3 regions of the Escherichia marmotae genome follow, and region 1 is predicted to be linked to each of the others. Evidence: predicted binding sites of a transcription regulator. Region 1 holds the regulator's gene; each other region holds the start of a gene.

Region 1 (7,364 bases):
GCGGATTTGCCAGCCAGTCGCTGTAGGCTCTGGCGTGACTCGCCAGCTCCTGTGCGCTTTGCCGTCTCGCCCAGTAAATAATGATGGGGCTTAACCAATGCATCCGGCACATGCCCGCCGCTAGTTCAAAGGGGCGCAGAACATCGCTCATCGGATAACGATTCAGCGCGTCATAACGGTAGGCACTTTCTGGTTCGCCGGTGGTGATCACGCTACGCCAGTACTTTCCCGCCAGTTGGTTTCCTCCCGGCCCGCTGGCAAACCCACGGCTTAACACCCGATCAAGCCACTCTTTCAGTAACGCCGGGCAACTGTAGGTATAAAGCGGATGCTGAAAAACAATCACCTCGTGCTCACGCAGTAATGCCTGCTCACGGGGAATATCAATAAAAAAATCGGGATAGTGCGCGTAAAGGTCGTGCACGGTAACATTGCTGAGCTGCGTGGCCGGTTTAAGCAGTACCCGGTTTGCCACCGAGTCCTGAGATTCCGGATGGGCATACAGCAGCAAAACTTTCGCTGGCTGAGACATCATCCCCCTCCCGGTATGGTTTTGTGTATAGTCGCTGTTTTGGGCTACCATTGCGCCCGGAGCGGCAGCTCGCCCATACACTACATTATCATAATGATAATTTAACATAGTCTGAACATACGGCGCCTTATGATTGTTTTCTCCTCGTTACAAATTCGTCGCGGCGTGCGCGTCCTGCTGGATAATGCCACCGCCACTATTAACCCTGGCCAGAAAGTCGGCCTGGTGGGTAAAAACGGCTGCGGTAAATCTACCCTACTGGCATTGCTGAAAAATGAAATCAGCGCCGACGGCGGCAGCTACACCTTTCCTGGTAGCTGGCAACTGGCGTGGGTGAATCAGGAAACGCCGGCGCTACCGCAAGCGGCACTGGAATATGTCATTGATGGCGACCGCGAATATCGCCAACTGGAAGCGCAACTTCAGGATGCTAACGAACGTAACGACGGACATGCCATTGCGACCATTCACGGCAAGCTGGATGCTATCGACGCGTGGAGTATTCGCTCCCGCGCCGCCAGCCTGCTGCATGGCCTCGGTTTCAGCAATGAGCAACTGGAGTATCCGGTGAGCGATTTCTCTGGTGGCTGGCGAATGCGCCTTAACCTCGCCCAGGCACTGATTTGCCGTTCAGACTTGCTGCTGCTCGACGAACCGACTAACCACCTCGATCTCGATGCAGTTATCTGGCTGGAAAAATGGCTGAAGAGCTATCAGGGCACGCTGATCCTTATCTCTCACGACCGCGACTTCCTCGATCCGATCGTTGATAAAATCATTCATATCGAACAACAAAGCATGTTCGAGTACACCGGCAACTACAGTTCGTTTGAAGTGCAGCGCGCCACCCGTCTGGCGCAGCAACAGGCGATGTACGAAAGCCAGCAGGAGCGCGTGGCGCATCTGCAAAGTTATATCGACCGTTTCCGCGCCAAAGCCACCAAGGCGAAGCAAGCCCAGAGCCGCATTAAGATGCTCGAGCGCATGGAGCTGATTGCCCCCGCGCACGTCGATAACCCTTTCCGTTTTAGCTTCCGCGCGCCGGAAAGCCTGCCTAATCCATTGCTGAAGATGGAAAAGGTCAGCGCGGGTTATGGCGATCGCATTATTCTCGACTCGATCAAACTGAATCTGGTCCCCGGTTCGCGCATTGGTCTGTTAGGCCGCAACGGCGCAGGTAAATCAACATTAATCAAATTGTTAGCCGGTGAACTTGCGCCGATTAGCGGTGAAATTGGCCTGGCGAAAGGGATTAAACTCGGTTACTTCGCCCAGCATCAACTGGAATACCTGCGCGCAGATGAATCGCCCATTCAACATCTGGCGCGTTTAGCACCGCAAGAGCTGGAACAAAAACTGCGAGACTACCTCGGTGGCTTTGGTTTCCAGGGCGATAAAGTAACGGAAGAAACCCGCCGTTTCTCCGGTGGGGAAAAAGCACGGCTGGTGCTGGCGCTGATCGTCTGGCAGCGTCCGAATCTGCTGCTGCTCGACGAACCGACCAACCACCTTGACCTCGACATGCGCCAGGCACTAACCGAAGCGTTGATCGAGTTTGAAGGCGCACTGGTTGTCGTTTCGCACGACCGTCACTTACTGCGTTCCACCACTGACGATCTCTATCTGGTTCACGATCGTAAAGTCGAACCGTTCGATGGCGATCTGGAGGATTATCAACAGTGGTTGAGCGACGTTCAGAAGCAGGAAAACCAATCTGACGAAGCGCCGAAAGAAAACGCTAACAGCGCCCAGGCACGTAAAGATCAGAAGCGTCGGGAAGCAGAGCTGCGTGCGCAAACCCAGCCGCTACGTAAAGAAATCGCCCGTCTGGAAAAAGAGATGGAAAAGCTGAATGCACAACTGGCACAGGCAGAAGAAAAATTGGGCGACAGCGAGCTATATGACCAGAGCCGTAAAGCAGAACTGACCGCTTGTCTGCAACAGCAAGCCAGCGCCAAATCCGGGCTGGAAGAGTGCGAAATGGCATGGCTGGAAGCCCAGGAGCAACTGGAACAAATGCTGCTGGAAGGCCAAAGCAACTAATGGCGCAAGTAACGACGACCGATCTTAACGACGCCAGCAGTAGTGCTGAATTCACCCCCATGCGTGGCTTCAGTAATTGCCATCTGCAAACCATGCTGCCGCGTCTGTTTCGTCGTCAGGTGAAATTCACCCCACACTGGCAGCGGCTGGAATTGCCTGACGGTGATTTTGTCGATCTCGCGTGGAGTGAAGATCCCACACAAGCGCAACATAAACCGCGTCTGGTGGTTTTTCATGGTCTCGAAGGCAGTCTGAATAGCCCTTACGCACATGGTCTGGTCGAGGCAGCGCAAAAGCGTGGTTGGCTTGGCGTAGTGATGCATTTTCGCGGTTGTAGCGGTGAACCAAACCGGATGCACCGCATTTATCACTCTGGTGAGACGGAAGATGCCAGTTGGTTTTTACGCTGGCTGCAACGCGAATTTGGTCATGCGCCAACGGCTGCCGTGGGCTATTCGCTTGGCGGTAATATGCTGGCTTGTCTGCTGGCTAAAGAAGGCAATAACGTCCCGATTGAGGCGGCGGTAATTGTCTCCGCGCCGTTTATGCTGGAAGCCTGTAGCTATCACATGGATAAAGGCTTCTCCCGCGTTTATCAGCGTTACCTGGTGAATCTGTTAAAAGCCAATGCAGCGCGTAAACTGAAGGCGTACCCCGGAACACTGCCGATAGATCTCTCGCAGTTGAAATCGGTGCGCCGCATCCGCGAATTTGACGATCTGATCACCGCCAAAATTCACGGCTATGCTGACGCCATCGACTATTATCGTCAGTGTAGCGCCATGCCGCTGCTCAATCGGATCGCCAAACCGACACTAATTATTCATGCCAAAGACGATCCGTTTATGGATCATCAGGTGATCCATAAACCGGAAAATTTACCCACGCAGGTGGAGTATCAACTGACCGAACATGGCGGTCACGTTGGCTTCATTAGCGGTACGTTACTCCACCCGCAAATGTGGCTTGAGTCACGCATTCCTGACTGGTTATCAATGTATCTGGAGGCGAAATCATGTTGATTCCCTGGCAAGACCTCTCCCCCGAAACGCTGGAAAATTTAATTGAAAGTTTTGTGTTACGCGAAGGCACAGATTATGGTGAACATGAGCGTACACTTGAACAGAAAACCGCCGACGTCAAACGCCAGCTACAATGCGGAGAAGCGGTGCTGGTATGGTCGGAGCTGCACGAAACGGTCAATATCATGCCGCGTAGTCAGTTTCGCGAATAACCTGCAACCGTCGGCGGACAAGATAATAATGATAGCCAGGTCATGGAGTTACTATGTCTGCCAAACATCCGGTCATTGCAGTAACAGGATCCAGCGGCGCGGGGACCACCACCACCAGCCTCGCGTTTCGTAAAATATTCGCGCAGTTAAATCTGCATGCAGCCGAGGTGGAAGGCGACAGTTTTCACCGTTACACCCGCCCGGAAATGGACATGGCGATCCGCAAAGCGCGCGATGCCGGGCGGCATATCAGCTACTTCGGTCCCGAGGCCAACGACTTCGGCCTGCTGGAACAAACCTTCACTGAATACGGGCTGAGCGGCAAAGGCCAGTCGCGCAAATATCTGCACACCTACGATGAAGCCGTGCCGTGGAACCAGGTGCCCGGTACGTTTACCCCGTGGCAGGCGCTGCCAGAACCGACCGATGTGCTGTTTTATGAAGGATTGCACGGCGGCGTGGTTACGCCACAACATAACGTCGCGCAGCATGTAGATTTATTGGTTGGGGTCGTGCCTATCGTTAACCTGGAGTGGATTCAAAAACTCATCCGCGATACTGGCGAGCGCGGACACTCACGAGAAGCAGTGATGGACTCGGTAGTGCGCTCAATGGAAGACTATATCAACTACATCACGCCGCAGTTTTCCCGCACTCATATCAACTTCCAGCGCGTCCCCACTGTTGACACGTCTAACCCTTTCGCTGCAAAAGGCATCCCGTCGTTGGATGAAAGTTTTGTGGTGATTCATTTTCGTAATCTGGAAGGGATCGATTTCCCTTGGCTGCTGGCGATGTTACAAGGCTCATTCATTTCCCACATCAATACGTTAGTGGTGCCGGGAGGTAAAATGGGTCTGGCAATGGAGTTAATTATGCTGCCGCTGGTACAACGACTGATGGAAGGGAAGAAAATCGAGTAAATGTTCTTATATGCCGGATAAAATAATATCCGGCATCATATTTTAATCATTAAATCACGCGGCTATCACTTCATAGGAGTGGGTAATATTCACGGCTTTCTCTAGCATCAGCGCTACCGAACAATACTTCTCGGCAGAGAGATCCACCGCTCGCGAAACCGCCGCGTCCTTCAGGTCGTGACCTGTGACGATAAAATGCAAATTGATGTGCGTAAACAGGCGCGGTGCCTCTTCGCGACGTTCAGAGGTCAATTTTACTTCACAATCGACCACATCCTGACGCCCTTTTTGCAGGATAGAAACCACATCAATGGCGCTGCAACCGCCTGCCGCCATCAACACCATTTCCATCGGACTTGGCGCTTTATCGCCAGAATTACCGTCCATTAAAATCTGGTGACCCGAGGCTGACTCGCCCAAAAAAGTTAACCCTTCGACCCACTTCACACGCGCTTGCATAATCGGAACTCCATTGCGTCAATTTTCCTGACAGAGTACGCGTACTGACCAAATCGCGCAACGGAAGGCGACCTGGGTCATGCTGAAGCGAGACACCAGGAGACACAACGCGAAAGCTATGCTAAAACAGTCAGGATGCTACAGTAATACATTGATGTACTGCATGTATGTAAAAGACGTCACATTACCGTGCAGTTCAGTTGATAGCCCCTTCCCAGGTAGCGGGAAGCACATTTCGGCAATCCAGAGACAGCGGCGTTTTCTGGCTCTGGAGAAAGCTTATAACAGAGGATAACCGCGCATGGTGCTTGGCAAACCGCAAACAGACCCGACTCTCGAATGGTTCTTGTCTCATTGCCACATTCATAAGTACCCATCCAAGAGCACGCTTATTCACCAGGGTGAAAAAGCGGAAACGCTGTATTACATCGTTAAAGGCTCTGTGGCAGTGCTGATTAAAGACGAGGAGGGTAAAGAAATGATCCTCTCCTATCTGAATCAGGGTGATTTTATTGGCGAATTGGGCCTGTTTGAAGAAGGCCAGGAACGTAGCGCATGGGTACGTGCGAAAACCGCCTGTGAAGTAGCTGAGATTTCCTACAAAAAATTCCGTCAATTAATTCAGGTGAACCCGGATATTCTGATGCGTCTCTCCGCACAGATGGCGCGTCGTCTGCAAGTCACTTCAGAGAAAGTGGGCAACCTGGCATTCCTCGACGTTACAGGTCGTATTGCACAGACACTGCTGAATCTGGCGAAACAACCCGATGCCATGACTCACCCGGACGGTATGCAAATCAAAATTACCCGTCAGGAAATCGGTCAGATTGTTGGCTGTTCTCGTGAAACCGTGGGACGTATTCTGAAGATGCTGGAAGATCAGAACCTGATCTCTGCACACGGAAAAACCATCGTCGTTTACGGCACCCGTTGATCCCATCGGAGTGCCGCGTTACCTGGTAGCGCGCCGTTTTGTTTAAGCCGATGTGGCGCAGACTGATTTATCATCCCGACATCAACTACGCACTACGACAAACACTGGTGCTATGTTTGCCCGTGGCCGTTGGTCTATTGCTTGGCGAATTAAGACTCGGGCTGCTCTTTTCTCTCGTCCCCGCCTGTTGCAATATTGCGGGGCTTGATACTCCTCATAAGCGTTTTTTCAAACACTTAATCATTGGTGCGTCGCTGTTTGCCACTTGTAGCTTGCTAACGCAACTGCTGCTGGAAAAAGATATCCCCCTACCCTTTCTGCTGACGGGGTTAACGTTGATACTTGGCGTCACTGCTGAGTTAGGGCCATTGCATGCAAAATTACTTCCCGCATCGCTACTCGCCGCCATTTTTACCCTCAGTCTGGCGGGATATATGCCGGTCTGGGAACCGTTGCTCATCTACGCGTTAGGCACGCTCTGGTATGGACTGTTTAACTGGTTCTGGTTCTGGCTCTGGCGTGAGCAACCGTTACGCGAGTCGCTTAGCCTGCTGTACCGTGAACTGGCGGATTACTGTGAAGCCAAATACAGCCTGCTTACTCAGCACACCGATCCCGAAAATGCTCTGCCACCATTGTTGGTGCGTCAGCAAAAAGCGGTCGATTTAATTACCCAGTGTTATCAGCAAATGCATATGCTTTCCGCGCAAAATAATACGGACTACAAGCGGATGCTGCGTATTTTCCAGGAGGCGCTGGACTTACAGGAACATATCTCGGTCAGTTTGCATCAGCCGGAAGAGGTGCAAAAGCTGGTCGAGCGGAGCCATGCGGAGGAAGTTATCCGCTGGAATGCACAAACTGTCGCCGCCCGCCTGCGCGTGCTGGCTGATGACATTCTTTATCATCGCCTGCCGACACGTTTTACGATGGATAAGCAAATTGGCGCGCTGGAAAAAATCGCCCGCCAGCATCCGGATAACCCCGTGGGACAATTTTGCTACTGGCACTTTAGTCGCATCGCCCGCGTGCTACGAACGCAAAAACCACTTTATGCCCGCGATCTGCTGGCAGATAAACAGCGGCGAATGCCGTTACTCCCGGCGCTGAAAAGCTATCTTTCCCTGAAATCGCCAGCGCTGCGTAATGCCGGACGATTGAGTGTGATGCTAAGTGTTGCCAGCCTGATGGGCACCGCGCTGCATTTGCCGAAATCCTATTGGATATTAATGACGGTAT
Region 2 (7,364 bases), 1.2 Mb from region 1:
TGATCAGAATATTCGGTTTCTGCATCATTAACTTACCAAACAACATACGGCCTTTTTCACCACCGGAAAGTACTTTAGCAGGCTTTTTGATGTCGTCCTGGCTGAACAACAAACGACCGAGAATGCTGCGTACCGCCTGCTCGTCATCGCCTTCCTGCTTCCACTGGCTCATCCATTCAAACACGGTCAGATCATTATCGAACTCATATTCATGATCCTGTGCGTAGTAACCAATACGCGCATTTTCTGACCATTTTACAGTACCATTGTCCGGTTCCAGATCCCCTACCAGCGTTTTCAGCAGGGTCGATTTACCGACGCCATTGGTGCCGAGTACTGCCAGCTTTTCACCCACTTCCAGCAGCAGGTTGATATTTTTAAACAGCGGACCGTTATCAAACCCTTTAGTCAGGCCTTCTACTTCCAGCGCATTACGGAACAGCTTCTTATCCTGCTCAAAACGAATGAACGGGTTCTGCCGGCTGGAGGCTTTCACCTCTTCCAGTTTGATTTTATCAATCTGACGCGCACGTGAAGTCGCCTGACGAGATTTCGACGCGTTGGCGCTAAAGCGGCTTACAAAGGACTGCAACTCGGCAATCTGCGCTTTCTTCTTGGCGTTATCAGCCAGCAGGCGTTCGCGTGCCTGGGTCGCCGCCGTCATGTACTCATCGTAGTTACCCGGATAAACGCGCAGCTCACCGTAATCCAAATCCGCCATGTGCGTACAGACCATATTGAGGAAGTGACGGTCGTGCGAAATGATGATCATGGTGCTGTCACGCTCGTTCAGCACCTGCTCCAGCCAACGAATGGTATCGATGTCCAGGTTGTTGGTTGGTTCGTCGAGCAGGAGAATATCCGGATCGGCAAACAGCGCCTGCGCCAGCAACACACGCAGTTTCCAGCCTGGAGCCACTTCGCTCATTGGACCGTAGTGTTGCTCCACTGGAATACCCACGCCAAGCAGCAGCTCACCGGCGCGTGCTTCCGCAGAGTAACCGTCCATTTCGCCGTATTTCACTTCCAGATCGGCAACTTTGTAGCCATCTTCTTCGCTCATTTCCGGCAAAGCATAGATGCGGTCGCGCTCCTGTTTCACTTCCCACAACTCTTTATGCCCCATGATCACCGTATCCAGCACGGTGAACTCTTCAAAGGCAAATTGATCCTGGCGCAGTTTACCAATGCGCTCGTTGGGATCGAGGGAAACGTTGCCCAGCGTCGGCTCTAAGTCGCCGCCGAGGATCTTCATAAAGGTGGATTTACCACTACCGTTCGCGCCAATCAGGCCGTAACGGTTGCCGCCGCCAAATTTGACGGAAATGTTTTCAAACAACGGCTTACTGCCGAACTGCATGGTGACGTTACTGGAAACTAACACAGGCGTATCCTGAAAAGAGATATGACAAACCGCGTATTATGCCATAAGTCTGAAAGAAGATCCCGCTCGCCGCTTAAGGTCTACACTCTTCCCAAAGGCAAAAAATGTGATTTCGTACACATCTGATTTCACTGTTAGCAGGAATGAACATATAATGCGCTTCCAATACTCTAATATTCTCAACCTAATGGCCTGGCAGGCACGAAATCTCGCTTAACATGAATATGAAATTGAAAACGTTATTCGCAGCGGCCTTCGCTGTTGTCGGCTTTTGCAGTACCGCGTCAGCGGTAACTTATCCTCTGCCAACCGACGGGAGTCGCCTGGTTGGTCAGAATCAGGTGATCACCATTCCAGAAGGCAATACCCAGCCGCTGGAGTATTTTGCGGCCGAGTATCAGATGGGGCTTTCCAATATGATGGAAGCGAACCCTGGTGTGGATACCTTCCTGCCGAAAGGCGGCACCGTCTTGAACATTCCGCAGCAACTGATCCTGCCAGACACGGTTCATGAAGGTATTGTAATTAACAGCGCAGAGATGCGTCTGTATTACTATCCGAAAGGGACTAACACCGTTATCGTGCTGCCGATCGGGATTGGTCAGTTAGGTAAAGACACGCCTATCAACTGGACCACCAAAGTAGAACGTAAGAAAGCCGGCCCGACCTGGACACCGACCGCCAAAATGCATGCGGAATACCGTGCAGCAGGCGAACCGCTTCCGGCTGTTGTTCCGGCTGGTCCGGATAACCCAATGGGGCTGTACGCTCTGTACATCGGTCGCCTGTACGCTATCCACGGCACCAACGCCAACTTTGGTATCGGCCTGCGTGTAAGCCACGGTTGTGTGCGTCTGCGTAACGAAGATATCAAATTCCTGTTCGAGAAAGTGCCTGTTGGTACGCGCGTACAGTTTATTGATGAACCAGTGAAAGCGACCACCGAGCCAGACGGCAGCCGTTATATTGAAGTCCATAACCCGCTGTCTACGACCGAAGCTCAGTTTGAAGGTCAGGAAATTGTACCAATTACCCTGACGAAGAGCGTACAGACCGTGACCGGTCAGCCAGATGTTGATCAGGCGGTTCTGGACCAGGCTATTCAAAACCGTTCCGGGATGCCAGTTCGTCTGAATTAATCTTCAAAACTTAAGCAAAAGGCGGACTGATAATCCGCCTTTTTTATTTTCCAGCGCTTATCCAACCGGGAGCATAACTAACAAAACGTATCCTACCAGCGCCGCCCACAACAGCATTGGTATCGAATAGAGATGGAAACGCCACCAGATACGACGATCGTTCGCCATACGCAGTGCAATCAAATTTGCCAGCGATCCCGGTAACAAACCAAAACCCCCGACATTTACCGCCCAGGCCAGTAACAACGACGGCGGCACATAGTTCAGCAGCAAAATTGTGCCCGGCACATTACTGATCACCTGCGATAAACCAATTGCCGTTAGCCATAATCCGGGTTCGGATAAATGACTCACGTGACTCAACACGCCCTGTAAAGCTGGAAGTTGGGTCAGCAAATGGACGTCGATAAACATCGCCATAAACACCTGCAGCAGCGTCCAGTCCACACTCAACACCACGCGACGTGCCAGCAGCGCAAATCCCGCTGCTACAATCACCAGCCCCCATAGCTCTTGTTTCAACTCAAGCGCCGTAAGAAAAACGATATACAGTCCCAGACAACTCCACACCAGTCGCGGCTTCCACTCCGGCGTTTGCGTACCAGTATGATACTGCAACGCCCTTCCAGGGAAACAACACCAGCACAGCAGCAATAGTGTCAGCATCATCACGCCAGCCAGCGGTGCCATTTGTGCAATAAAACCGGCGAACGAAAGGCCAGAGCGTCCCCAGATAAGAATATTTTGCGGGTTGCCTATCGGCGTCAGCAGCGATCCGGCATTCACCGCCAGCGCCTCGAATATAATCAACCGATTAACCGGGATCTCACACAGTCTCTTTAGCGTAATGGTCAGCGGAACAACAATGAACAGCGCAACATCGTTGGTCAGAAACGTAGAAAGTAGCGCCGCCGCCAGCACCATAAACATTGCCAGTCGACGTTCAGTGGCAAAACGGCGCACCATTTTACGCCCCAGCACATCAAAATAACCGCTTAACTCCACACCTTTGGTCAGCAGCATCAGGCCACTTAAGGTGATGATGGTGTGCCAGTCGATAGCGCCAGGCCAGGACTTTGGTGCGAAAGGAACGAAAAAACTTAATCCGATACCAACAAGAATTAATAACTGAAAAAAGCGATCGCCTTGTATCGTGCGTAAAAAAGGCAGGCTCATTTGGCACCGTGTTTCTGGGTAAACAAACGAAAGGCGTCCAGCGTCTCTTCACTGACATGGTGTTCCATACCTTCCGCGTCACGACGGGCGATTTCCGGGCTGACGCCCAACACCAGCAAGAAATTTTCGACAATCTGATGCCGCTCACGGCTTTCCTGCGCCAGCTTTTCCCCTTCCGCAGTCAAAAACACGCCTCGCCAGGGGATCATTTCAATTAGCCCCATTGTTGCCAGCCGCTTGAGCATTTTAGCCACCGTCGGTTGAGAGACGCCCAGACGGGCGGCCATATCAACCTGACGTGCTTCTCCCACTTCTCTAATCAAATCAGAAATCAGCTCAACGTAATCGTCGATAAGCTCGCGACGATGTGCCTCTCTGACCTGGCGAAACCCTTCAACGTGCTCTTCCACGTTCACTAACTGCGTCACTTTTTTTACTGTTGGCGTACCTGCGCGACGACTCATTGTGCTTCCTCATTATGGTGACACATATATAGCGCTCTCATTTCGTGCGCACATTGTAAACCAGAGTTGTGAAGGCACAAAAATTTAACGTTTTAGCAATAGCTATATAATATAGCCTGTGCTATATCTGTATGTAATGCAATCATCCCTCATGGATCGACGGGATTAGCAAGTCAGGAGGTCTTATGAATGAGTTCAAGAGGTGTATACGCGTGTTTAGTTACTCCCCCTTTAAAGTGCGGTTAATGCTGCTCTCGATGTTGTGCGATATGGTCAACAACAAACCGCAGCAAGATAAACCCTCCAATAAATAGCGGCGTCGCGGTACGCCGCTTCACTCCAGCTTTTAGCAGAAACATTGTTTGGCTTGAAAAACCCCACTTTTTGTCGGATTTGCTATCCTCTTCGCAAAAGATTTTTTCGTCAGTAGTTGACCTGAGCGGCGGCTCGCTCTATCTTCTTGCAGCCCTGCGTATATTGCGGCTCGCGGATGCGGACCACTCCACTCTCTTCTCGCACTCTTGCAGGTATTGACCCTTGACGCCAGGGTGAGCACATGGCGTTTGTTACGATAGTGGCATATGAATTTAACCCTCAAAGAATCGCTTGTTACCCGTAGCCGGGTATTTAGCCCGTGGACTGCGTTCTACTTTTTACAGTCGCTATTAATTAATCTCAGCTTAGGCTATCCCTTCAGTTTGCTCTACACCGCCGCGTTTACGGCTATTTTGCTTTTGCTATGGCGGACATTGCCTCGCGTGCAAAAAGTCCTGATCGGCGTCAGTTCGTTAGTGGCAGCTTGTTATTTCCCCTTTGCTCAGGCCTACGGCGCGCCTAACTTCAATACATTGCTGGCATTGCACTCCACAAATATGGAAGAGTCGACTGAAATCCTGACGATTTTTCCGTGGTACAGCTATCTGGTCGGCTTATTTATTTTTGCGCTCGGCGTGATTGCTGTCCGGCGAAAAAAAGAGAGTGAAAAAGCGCGCTGGAATAAATTCGACAGCCTGTGCCTGGTATTCAGTGTGGCGACATTTTTTGTCGCTCCGGTTCAAAACCTGGCCTGGGGCGGCGTATTTAAACTGAAAGATACTGGCTATCCGGTATTTCGTTTTGCTAAGGATGTCATCGTTAACAATAACGAGGTAATTGAAGAGCAAGAACGGATGGCGAAACTTTCCGGGATGAAAGACACCTGGACGATTACGGCAGTTAAGCCGAAATACCACACTTATGTGGTGGTGATCGGTGAAAGTGCGCGGCGCGACGCGCTTGGTGCCTTTGGCGGCCACTGGAACAACACCCCGTTTGCCAGCAGTGTTAACGGCCTGATTTTTGCCGATTACATTGCCGCCAGTGGTTCCACGCAAAAATCGCTCGGCTTAACGCTTAACCGCGTGGTCGATGGCAAGCCACAGTTTCAGGATAACTTTGTCACCCTTGCCAACCGCGCGGGTTTTCAGACATGGTGGTTTTCCAATCAGGGACAAATTGGTGAATACGATACCGCCATCGCCAGCATCGCCAAACGTGCGGATGAAGTGTACTTCCTGAAAGAAGGGAATTTTGAAGCCGATAAGAACACCAAAGACGAAGCGTTGCTGCAAATGACCGCTCAGGTGTTGGCGGAAGAACACTCGCAACCGCAACTGATTGTTTTACATCTGATGGGCTCACATCCGCAGGCCTGCGACCGGACACAAGGCAAATACGAAACCTTCGTACAATCGAAAGAAACGTCATGCTATCTCTACACCATGACGCAAACGGACGACTTACTGCGCAAACTTTATGACCAGTTACGCAACAGCGGTAACAGTTTCTCTATGGTTTACTTTTCTGACCACGGTCTGGCCTTTAAGGAACGCGGTAAAGAAGTCCAGTATCTGGCTCACGACGATAAATATCAGCAAAATTTCCAGGTGCCTTTTATGGTCATTTCAAGCGACGATAAAGCGCATCGGGTAATTAAAGCACGCCGTTCAGCCAATGACTTCTTAGGCTTTTTCTCACAGTGGACGGGGATAAAAGCGAAGGAAATTAACATCAAATACCCGTTTATTTCTGAAAAGAAAGCCGGGCCGATATACATCACAAACTTCCAGTTACAGAAGGTGGATTACAACCATCTCGGAACCGATATATTCGATCCCAAATCTTGAGACAAAAAAATCCGCCCCGAGAGGTAATGCCAGTCAGTTAAGCAACTGACTGGCTCTTTTTCGGGGCTGTGGGGTATTTCCAGGGCTTCTCCTTTACCACTCTCGGGAAGGCTCTTTCCCTTCTTGTCGGTAATTTCACAAGTTGTCCCATACTTGCAAGATCGCGCATCAGCTCCGGTATACGTCCCGGTGAAGCGCCCTGCAATGTCATCAGCATTCTCATCACCATTCCGCATGATTCTGAGAAACTCAGTTGATTCGGCCAGTAACCTTTCAGATGTTCTGCCATTTTAATCATCTGATATCTCACCAGATTATAAGCCAGTAAGACACCCCACAGCTCTTGCTCCACAAGCTCCGGCTTTTTACTTCTCAGCGTCAGCCTGCTCAGTTGCATCGTCTGTTTTATCTCCCTGTATCCCAGTTCGATTTCCCAGCGATGACTGTACAGATCCGCCATTTCTCCTCCGGGGAAGCGCATGGCGTCCGTCATCGACGTCAGCAGATGGCAGACTTTTCCTTTGCGCGTCACGGTCAGCAGGCGGGCTGTCACCTCATTTCCCAGCCCCGGCCACTTTTTTCGTGCCTGCGGGCTGGTTTTCAGCTTCACCAGATGATCGCCTTTACCCAGTTTTCTGATCTCTTCATATTGCGCTCCCTTTCTGAGAGGGATCATCCAGTGGCGGTGTTCTCCCGCCTGGCTCCAGGCATTTAACAGTCCCAGTGAGTAATAACCTTTATCCATTAACGTCAGGGTGTTATCGCCGGTTTGTTCTATAAGTTGCTCAGCAAGCTCATTTTCGCTGTTCTTCATCGTGCCGAAGGCTGCAGCCGTCAGCAGATGGCTGGTCAGTTCCATCTGGCAGACCATTTTGACCTGCGGGTAGAGCGCCGGGTTCCCGGCATGTGTCTGGCGGGGGAAGGCTGCATCGTTCTCTGGTGTATCCGGTGTGCGCCAGAACACACCATCGATGGCCAGCAGGGTCAGGCCGCACCAGTGCGGATGCGGCGTGGTGTTATGCCAGAGCTGCGCTGT
Region 3 (7,364 bases), 2.1 Mb from region 1:
ATCCCACTGAACCAGCGGCGCATCGGCTTTTTCTGCCAGAATCGCCCGCTGAATATCCGGGTAATCATAACCTTTGAGATTTAACAGAATTAATGCGCCCTGCAACGGCGGTAGAGTTGGGTTGAATGCGGCGTTTTCAGCATAGCTACCACTGAAAATACGACCGTCTTTGCATTCCAGCGCCACGCCGCTTGGAGACTTGCTGTAAGGCATGTGCGAACGGTTGGCCGCGGCAATTGCCGCCTGAGAAAGCGCATCGCCAGTCAGCGCATAGCCGTGATCCTGCTCGTCCATCAGCAGTGTCTTAATCTCCAGATCTTTCGGCCCAAAGGCATCCGGCAAATAGTCACGCAGCGCATGCGCTTCGCGGCCCGGCAGATGAATGCGTAGATCCAGCCCGCTGTTCAGTTCGTTCATAAACTGACGGCAGTGACCACAAGGTGTGTAGTTAACGGTGATGGCCGCGAGCGCTTTCTCACCGCTCAGCCAGGCGTGGCTGATTGCGCTTTGTTCGGCATGAACGGTTTGCTGCATTGTTGCGCCAATAAATTCCATATTGGCACCAAAATACCAGGTTCCACTCACGCCGCGCGCAATGGCACCAACATTAAAATTCGACAATGGCGTGCGGGCACAGGCCGCCGCCAGTGGTAGCAGTGCGAAAGCCAGCGCGTCTTCGTCCAGCCCCGTTGCGCTCTTCAGCGAAGAGACCTGCTCTCTGGTCAACAACGCGGGGAAATACTTATCTGCCAGAATGGGTTCCAGTGCAGATTGCAAGTTATCCGCAAGTTGGGCAAAAGCAGTTTGAAAACGTGGATGCATGGCGTTGCCTCATAATCATGTAATGGGATAACAGTTTACGAACCCATTATGGCTTTATATGTGATCTGAATCTCATTAATTATACAACGCGTGAAACTTACATCAAAAATGCGCGACGCATCGCAAATTTTAGCCCATTACTGCCAGAATAATCGGGAAAAGAAATGGTGCAACCAGCGAGGTAATAATCCCGCATAACACCAACGCCAGCGAACTAAATGCGCCTTCCTGATAATCCAGCTCGGCACAGCGCGCTGTTCCGAGGGCGTGAGAGGCCGTCCCCATCGCCAGGCCACGCGCTGCTTTGGTACGAATACGCATCGCATTGAGTAGCGTATGACCAAACACCGCACCCAAAATACCGACAAAAATCACACAAACCGCGCTGATTGCCGGAATACCGCCAATACTGCCACCAACGGCCATCGCAATTGGTGTGGTAACCGATTTCGGTAATATTGATGCAGCGATTTCCGGTGAAGCGCCCATCAACAATGCTACGCAAGTCCCCGTCACCATCGCGACCACGCTACCGATAAAACAGATAGTGATGATGGATTTCCAGCGCGCGCGGATCTGGTGCAGTTGTTCATATAAAGGATAGGCCAGTGCGACCACCGCCGGTTGCAACAGATCGTTTAACACTTCGCTACCTTTAAAGTAGCTGTCGTAAGAGATGCCGGTCAGCATTAAAAAAGGAATGATCACCACCATTGCCACCAGCAACGGGTTAAGCAACGGAAACTTATACCGTGTTGCCAGTTTGCGGGCGGCAAAAAAGACAATCAATGTCAGCGGTAATGACCACCAGATATTCGCCATCATTTTTCTGATCCTTTCTGACCTATGACTTTACGTTCACCGTGTACCAGGTGCGAACTCCAGCTCACCACCAGAAAAACCACCAGCGTACTAATGGCACAGGAAACCACCACCGGGCCAAACTGTGCGCGTAGCAAATCAAAATATTGCATTACGCCTACGCCAATTGGCACAAACAACAGTGCCATATAGCGAATCAGTACGTAACACCCCGGATTGACCCACTTCGCCGGAAGAATTTGCAAGGCCAGCAGGACAAACAGGATTAGCATCCCGATGATGCTGCCCGGAATGGTTACCGGTAGCAGGGAAGCAATGAAAATGCCTGCATACAGGCAGGCATAAATCAGGACAAAAGCGCGTAAATATTGCCAGATAATGTTCAGTGTCTTACTCATAATCAACACCCCAGATGAGATGGATTCATCATACAATTAATCTGTAAAATGTGCTACCGATCACATTAAGAAAACATCGCTTATTTTTCGCACCAGGGCATGACGATGTGAGCAGCGAACTCAGGCATACCATACTTTTGCAGATCAGAAAGCGCGCCAGCCATACATCAAGCATAGAGAGGGATTGTAGTTTGCAGCAATCCCTCTCTGCAGACCTTTAATCCGTTGACCGGAGGCGCTACCATAGCGCCTCATTTTTTTGCGGGTGATGATATGCGTGTGTTACTGGCACCGATGGAGGGTGTGCTTGACTCCCTGGTGCGTGAATTACTGACCGAAGTTAATGACTACGATCTGTGCATCACCGAATTTGTCCGCGTGGTGGATCAACTGCTGCCGGTAAAAGTTTTTCATCGCATTTGTCCTGAGCTGCAAAACGCCAGTCGAACGCCTTCCGGGACACTGGTGCGGGTACAACTGCTGGGGCAGTTCCCGCAATGGTTAGCAGAGAACGCCGCCCGTGCGGTGGAGTTGGGTTCCTGGGGCGTGGATCTCAACTGCGGTTGCCCGTCGAAAACGGTTAACGGCAGTGGCGGCGGGGCAACGTTACTCAAAGATCCTGAACTTATCTATCAGGGGGTAAAAGCGATGCGCGAAGCTGTACCGGCGCATTTACCCGTCAGTGTGAAAGTGCGGCTTGGTTGGGACAGCGGTGATAAGAAGTTTGAAATTGCCGATGCTGTCCAGCAGGCTGGGGCTACGGAACTGGTCGTTCATGGGCGGACAAAGGAGCAGGGTTACCGTGCGGAGCATATCGACTGGCAGGCGATAGGCGATATTCGTCAGCGATTGGCCATTCCGGTTATTGCCAACGGAGAAATCTGGGACTGGCAGAGTGCGCAACAATGTATAGCTATCAGCGGTTGTGACGCGGTGATGATTGGGCGTGGGGCGCTTAATATTCCTAACCTGAGCCGAGTGGTGAAATATAACGAACCGCGGATGCCGTGGCCGGAGGTCGTTGCATTGCTGCAAAAATATACCCGTCTGGAAAAACAGGGCGATACCGGGTTATATCACGTCGCACGGATTAAGCAGTGGTTGAGTTATTTGCGTAAAGAATATGATGAAGCAACGGATTTATTTCATCATGTTCGGGTGTTGAATAATTCCCCTGATATTGCAAGGGCTATTCAGGCGATTGATATAGAAAAACTCTAAAAATCATCGACCCGATAGCCATAAGGGATAAGCCGGGGGGCAGGGGGAGGAGGTGATTATCCACCCCCTGCGTGCTCCTTGCGCCAGTGATTATATGAAGCAATGTACATGACAGGGGCGCAACAGGATGAGAGACTGAAATATCCTCGTTATTTTCGGAGCTGATGACATTAATTAATTTTAAAATATCATCTTAAATACGCCAGTCACCACCAGTAGCCCAATCAGGAAAATAATCAATACTGCCCAGAGTATAATTTTCATTGGCGTTCCTTTATTTGTGAGTGCTAAATAAGTATAGGAAAAAACAAAACCCTTTGCCGCCATTCATAAAGAATTAAGATAAATCGGAGAATATCATTCACTTACTTTATATCTTTCTGAATATGTCGTTTTATTGCCACTGATGTATTGCCACGCGAAACTAAAAAATATATCGCAACACACGGTAATCTCCGCGCACCTTTTCTTACCTGATTACTCCCCCATGAATCGTGATTCCTTTTATCCGGCAATCGCCTGTTTTCCGTTGTTACTTACTCTGGCCGGGTGTGCGCCTATGCATGAAACACGCCAGGCTTTAAGCCAGCAAACGCCCGCCACACATGTTGACACCGCATTACCGGTATCTCTGAAAAACGGCTGGCCGGACAGTCAGTGGTGGCTGGAATATCACGATAATCAACTCACTTCCTTAATTAATAATGCCATACAGAACGCGCCGGATATGCAGGTTGCTGAACAGCGCATTCAACTGGCTGAAGCACAGGCGAAGGCCGTCGCCGCCCAGGATGGTCCACAGCTCGATTTTTCTGCGGATATGGAACGGCAAAAAATGTCGGCAGAAGGGTTAATGGGGCCGTTTGCCCTGGACGATCCTGCCGCAGGCACTACCGGCCCCTGGTACACCAACGGCACCTTTGGTTTAATGGCGGGCTGGCATCTCGATATCTGGGGAAAGAATCGGGCGGAAGTGACTGCGCGCCTCGGTACGGTAAAAGCGCAGGCGGCAGAACGCGAGCAGACCCGGCAATTGCTGGCAGGCAGTGTGGCTCGTTTGTACTGGGAGTGGCAAACCCTGGCAGCTTTAAACACTGTCTTGCAGCAAATCGAAAAAGAGCAGAACACGATTATCGCGACCGACCGCCAGTTATATCTGCGCGGCATTACCTCGTCGGTTGAAGGTGTCGAAACCGATATCAATGCCAGCAAAACCCGGCAACAGCTCAACGATGTCGCGGGGAAAATGAAAATTATTGAGGCGCGGCTAACTGCGCTGACTAACAGCCAGACGAGCGCCTTAAAACTGCATCCGGTTGCGCTGCCCAAAGTGGAAAGCAAACTTCCTGACGACCTGGGCTATTCTTTGCTGGCTCGCCGGGCAGACTTACAGGCGGCACACTGGTACGTTGCATCATCCTTAAGCACCATCGATGCGGCAAAAGCTGCCTTTTACCCCGACATCAACCTGATGGCCTTTCTGCAACAAGATGCGCTGCACTTAAGCGATTTGTTCCGTCATTCTGCGCAGCAAATGGGCGTTACGGCAGGTCTGACGCTACCTATTTTCGATAGTGGTCGTCTTAACGCCAACCTTGATATTGTGAAAGCCGAAAGCAATTTGTCGATCGCCAGTTACAACAAAGCGGTGGTTGAAGCGGTGAATGACGTGGCGCGGGCAGCAACTCAGGTTCAGACACTGGCGGAGAAAAATCAGCATCAGGCGCAAATTGAGCGCGATGCCCTGCGGGTAGTTAGTCTGGCGCAGGCGCGTTTTAACGCAGGTATCATCGCAGGTTCTCGCATCAGCGAAGCCCGAATCCCGGCGCTCCGTGAACGGGCGAACGGTCTGCTTTTGCAAGGGCAATGGCTGGATGCGTCCATTCAGCTCACCGGTGCGCTGGGTGGTGGTTATAAACGTAGCTGATGAATATGCCTGTGGGGGCGTTAGGTTTATCCAGCGTTTTTCTTCCCACGCCGTTTCAGCCACCAGCGCACGCCAACCACCAGAACCACGACCAGAATCAACCAAATCCAGTGTTTCAAATGCTGATCGAGATTGTGCAGCCACGGCGCAATCACCTGGCCTCCCGCGTAACCAATAGCGGTAAAAATCAGCGCCCAGGCCAGCGCGCCGAGAATATTCAGTGGCAGAAAGATTTTCGGTGGGAGCTGGCTGGCACCAATTAGCGTTGGGCCAATCACCCGAAAGCCGTACATAAAACGCGTGCCGATGACAAATAGATAAGGATGGCGCTGGATCAGCTTTTGTGCGCGCTCAATTTTGTCCTGATGTTTTGATAAACGGCGTAACAGTTTGCCGCCAAATCGCCGTCCGCACAGATAAAGCACCTGGTCGCCAATCATGCCGCCAAGCGCCACAGAAAGAACCACCAGTGGGAATTTTAATAATCCCTGATGTGCCGCAACGCCCCCCAGCAATGTCACGGTTTCACCCTCTGCCAGACTACCGAGCACCAGCGCGGCATAACCATATTGTGAGATGAGTGTATTGAGATCCATAGGTCGGTCTGTCTCCGTTTGATTGTCTGTAAGCATACACCCTGTGAATTGTTTACGCAGGAGAAGGCGTTTTATCACGCGACGCAAATTTTGCGTCAGAACAAAAAACAACCACAAACTGACTTATACTTGAACTGTCAGGTTCATGAACTCACAACAAGGGGGCGGTATGAGCCATGTCTGGGGACTGTTTTCCCATCCCGATCGTGAAATGCAGGTGATTAATCGTGAAAACGAAACGATTTCTCATCACTACACCCACCACGTTCTGCTGATGGCGGCGATCCCGGTGATCTGCGCCTTTATTGGCACTACACAAATCGGCTGGAATTTTGGCGATGGCACTATCCTGAAGTTATCCTGGTTTACCGGACTGGCGCTGGCTGTCTTGTTTTATGGCGTTATGCTGGCTGGGGTGGCAGTGATGGGACGAGTCATCTGGTGGATGGCACGCAATTACCCACAGCGCCCGTCGCTTGCGCACTGTATGGTTTTCGCGGGCTACGTTGCAACACCGCTGTTTTTAAGCGGCCTGGTGGCGCTTTACCCGTTGGTCTGGCTGTGTGCGCTGGTGGGAACGGTGGCGCTGTTTTACACCGGCTATCTGCTTTATCTCGGTATTCCAAGCTTCCTGAATATCAACAAAGAGGAAGGTCTTAGCTTCTCCAGTTCGACACTGGCGATTGGCGTGCTGGTGCTGGAAGTGCTGCTCGCCATTACCGTTATTCTGTGGGGTTACGGTTATCGCCTGTTCTAGAAAGTTCTTTTGTGCTGCATTGTTGGCGTAAATATCAGCAATGCAGCATTTCCTCACGATTCTCCTTTGACGATCGCACTTTTTGCTCGTTATGATGGCCTCGCCAGCCTCAGTAAATCCTTACTCCGGCGGTGCGCAACCCATGCGCGTGAACCACTATCTGAATGCTCATCATGCCGAAATTTCGAGTTTCTTTATTTAGCCTGGCCCTGATGCTGGCTGTGCCTTTTGCGCCTCAGGCCGTTGCCAAAACGGCAGCCGCGACTACAGCTTCGCAGCCGGAAATTGCCTCCGGTAGTGCGATGATTGTTGATCTCAATACCAACAAAGTGATCTATTCGAACCACCCGGATTTGGTGCGTCCGATTGCTTCAATTACCAAATTAATGACTGCGATGGTGGTGCTTGACGCACGATTGCCGCTGGATGAAAAACTGAAAGTGGATATCAGCCAGACGCCAGAGATGAAAGGCGTTTATTCGCGCGTGCGACTGAACAGCGAAATCAGCCGCAAAGAGATGCTGTTGTTGGCGCTGATGTCTTCAGAAAACCGCGCAGCGGCAAGCCTGGCGCACCATTATCCTGGTGGCTATAACGCATTTATTAATGCGATGAATGCGAAAGCGAAATCTCTCGGAATGAACAACACGCGCTTCGTTGAACCGACCGGATTGTCGGTGCATAACGTTTCAACTGCCCGTGATTTAACCAAACTGCTGATTGCCACCAAACAGTATCCGTTGATTGGTCAGTTAAGTACCACTCGCGAAGAGATGGCGACCTTCTCAAACCCGGCTTATACCTTGCCATTCCGTAATACT

What was found. Region 1 encodes CRP, which controls carbon source genes, mostly activating them, when cyclic AMP is high. Its sites were predicted from a motif close to ATGTGANNNNNNTCACAT; they were not measured.
Positions count from the first base shown of each region.
Region 2: a site for CRP is predicted at 1,489-1,506, ahead of C1192_RS08215 (ABC-F family ATPase). Genes of this name have one in related genera too.
Region 3: a site for CRP is predicted at 2,091-2,108, ahead of C1192_RS01250 (CidA/LrgA family protein). Genes of this name have one in related genera too.

Region 1 covers NZ_CP025979.1:2,804,766-2,812,129, forward strand. The annotation lists gene kefG (glutathione-regulated potassium-efflux system ancillary protein KefG) at 1-532, opposite strand, end outside; gene C1192_RS14620 (ABC transporter ATP-binding protein) at 662-2,575, shown strand; gene C1192_RS14625 (hydrolase) at 2,575-3,597, shown strand; gene C1192_RS14630 (YheU family protein) at 3,591-3,809, shown strand; gene C1192_RS14635 (phosphoribulokinase) at 3,863-4,732, shown strand; gene C1192_RS14640 (OsmC family protein) at 4,787-5,191, opposite strand; gene crp (cAMP-activated global transcriptional regulator CRP) at 5,493-6,125, shown strand; gene C1192_RS14655 (YccS/YhfK family putative transporter) at 6,176-7,364, shown strand, end outside.
Region 2 covers NZ_CP025979.1:1,579,097-1,586,460, forward strand. The annotation lists gene C1192_RS08215 (ABC-F family ATPase) at 1-1,384, opposite strand, end outside; gene ldtB (L,D-transpeptidase) at 1,603-2,523, shown strand; gene C1192_RS08225 (anion transporter) at 2,581-3,699, opposite strand; gene mntR (manganese-binding transcriptional regulator MntR) at 3,696-4,163, opposite strand; gene mntS (manganase accumulation protein MntS) at 4,349-4,477, shown strand; gene opgE (phosphoethanolamine transferase) at 4,745-6,328, shown strand; gene C1192_RS08245 (IS4-like element IS4 family transposase) at 6,366-7,364, opposite strand, start outside.
Region 3 covers NZ_CP025979.1:248,378-255,741, forward strand. The annotation lists gene cdd (cytidine deaminase) at 1-822, opposite strand, end outside; gene C1192_RS01245 (CidB/LrgB family autolysis modulator) at 952-1,647, opposite strand; gene C1192_RS01250 (CidA/LrgA family protein) at 1,644-2,042, opposite strand; gene dusC (tRNA dihydrouridine(16) synthase DusC) at 2,316-3,263, shown strand; gene yohP (small membrane protein YohP) at 3,444-3,527, opposite strand; gene mdtQ (multidrug resistance outer membrane protein MdtQ) at 3,751-5,190, shown strand; gene C1192_RS01275 (DedA family protein) at 5,217-5,786, opposite strand; gene C1192_RS01280 (Yip1 family protein) at 5,956-6,543, shown strand; gene pbpG (D-alanyl-D-alanine endopeptidase) at 6,717-7,364, shown strand, end outside.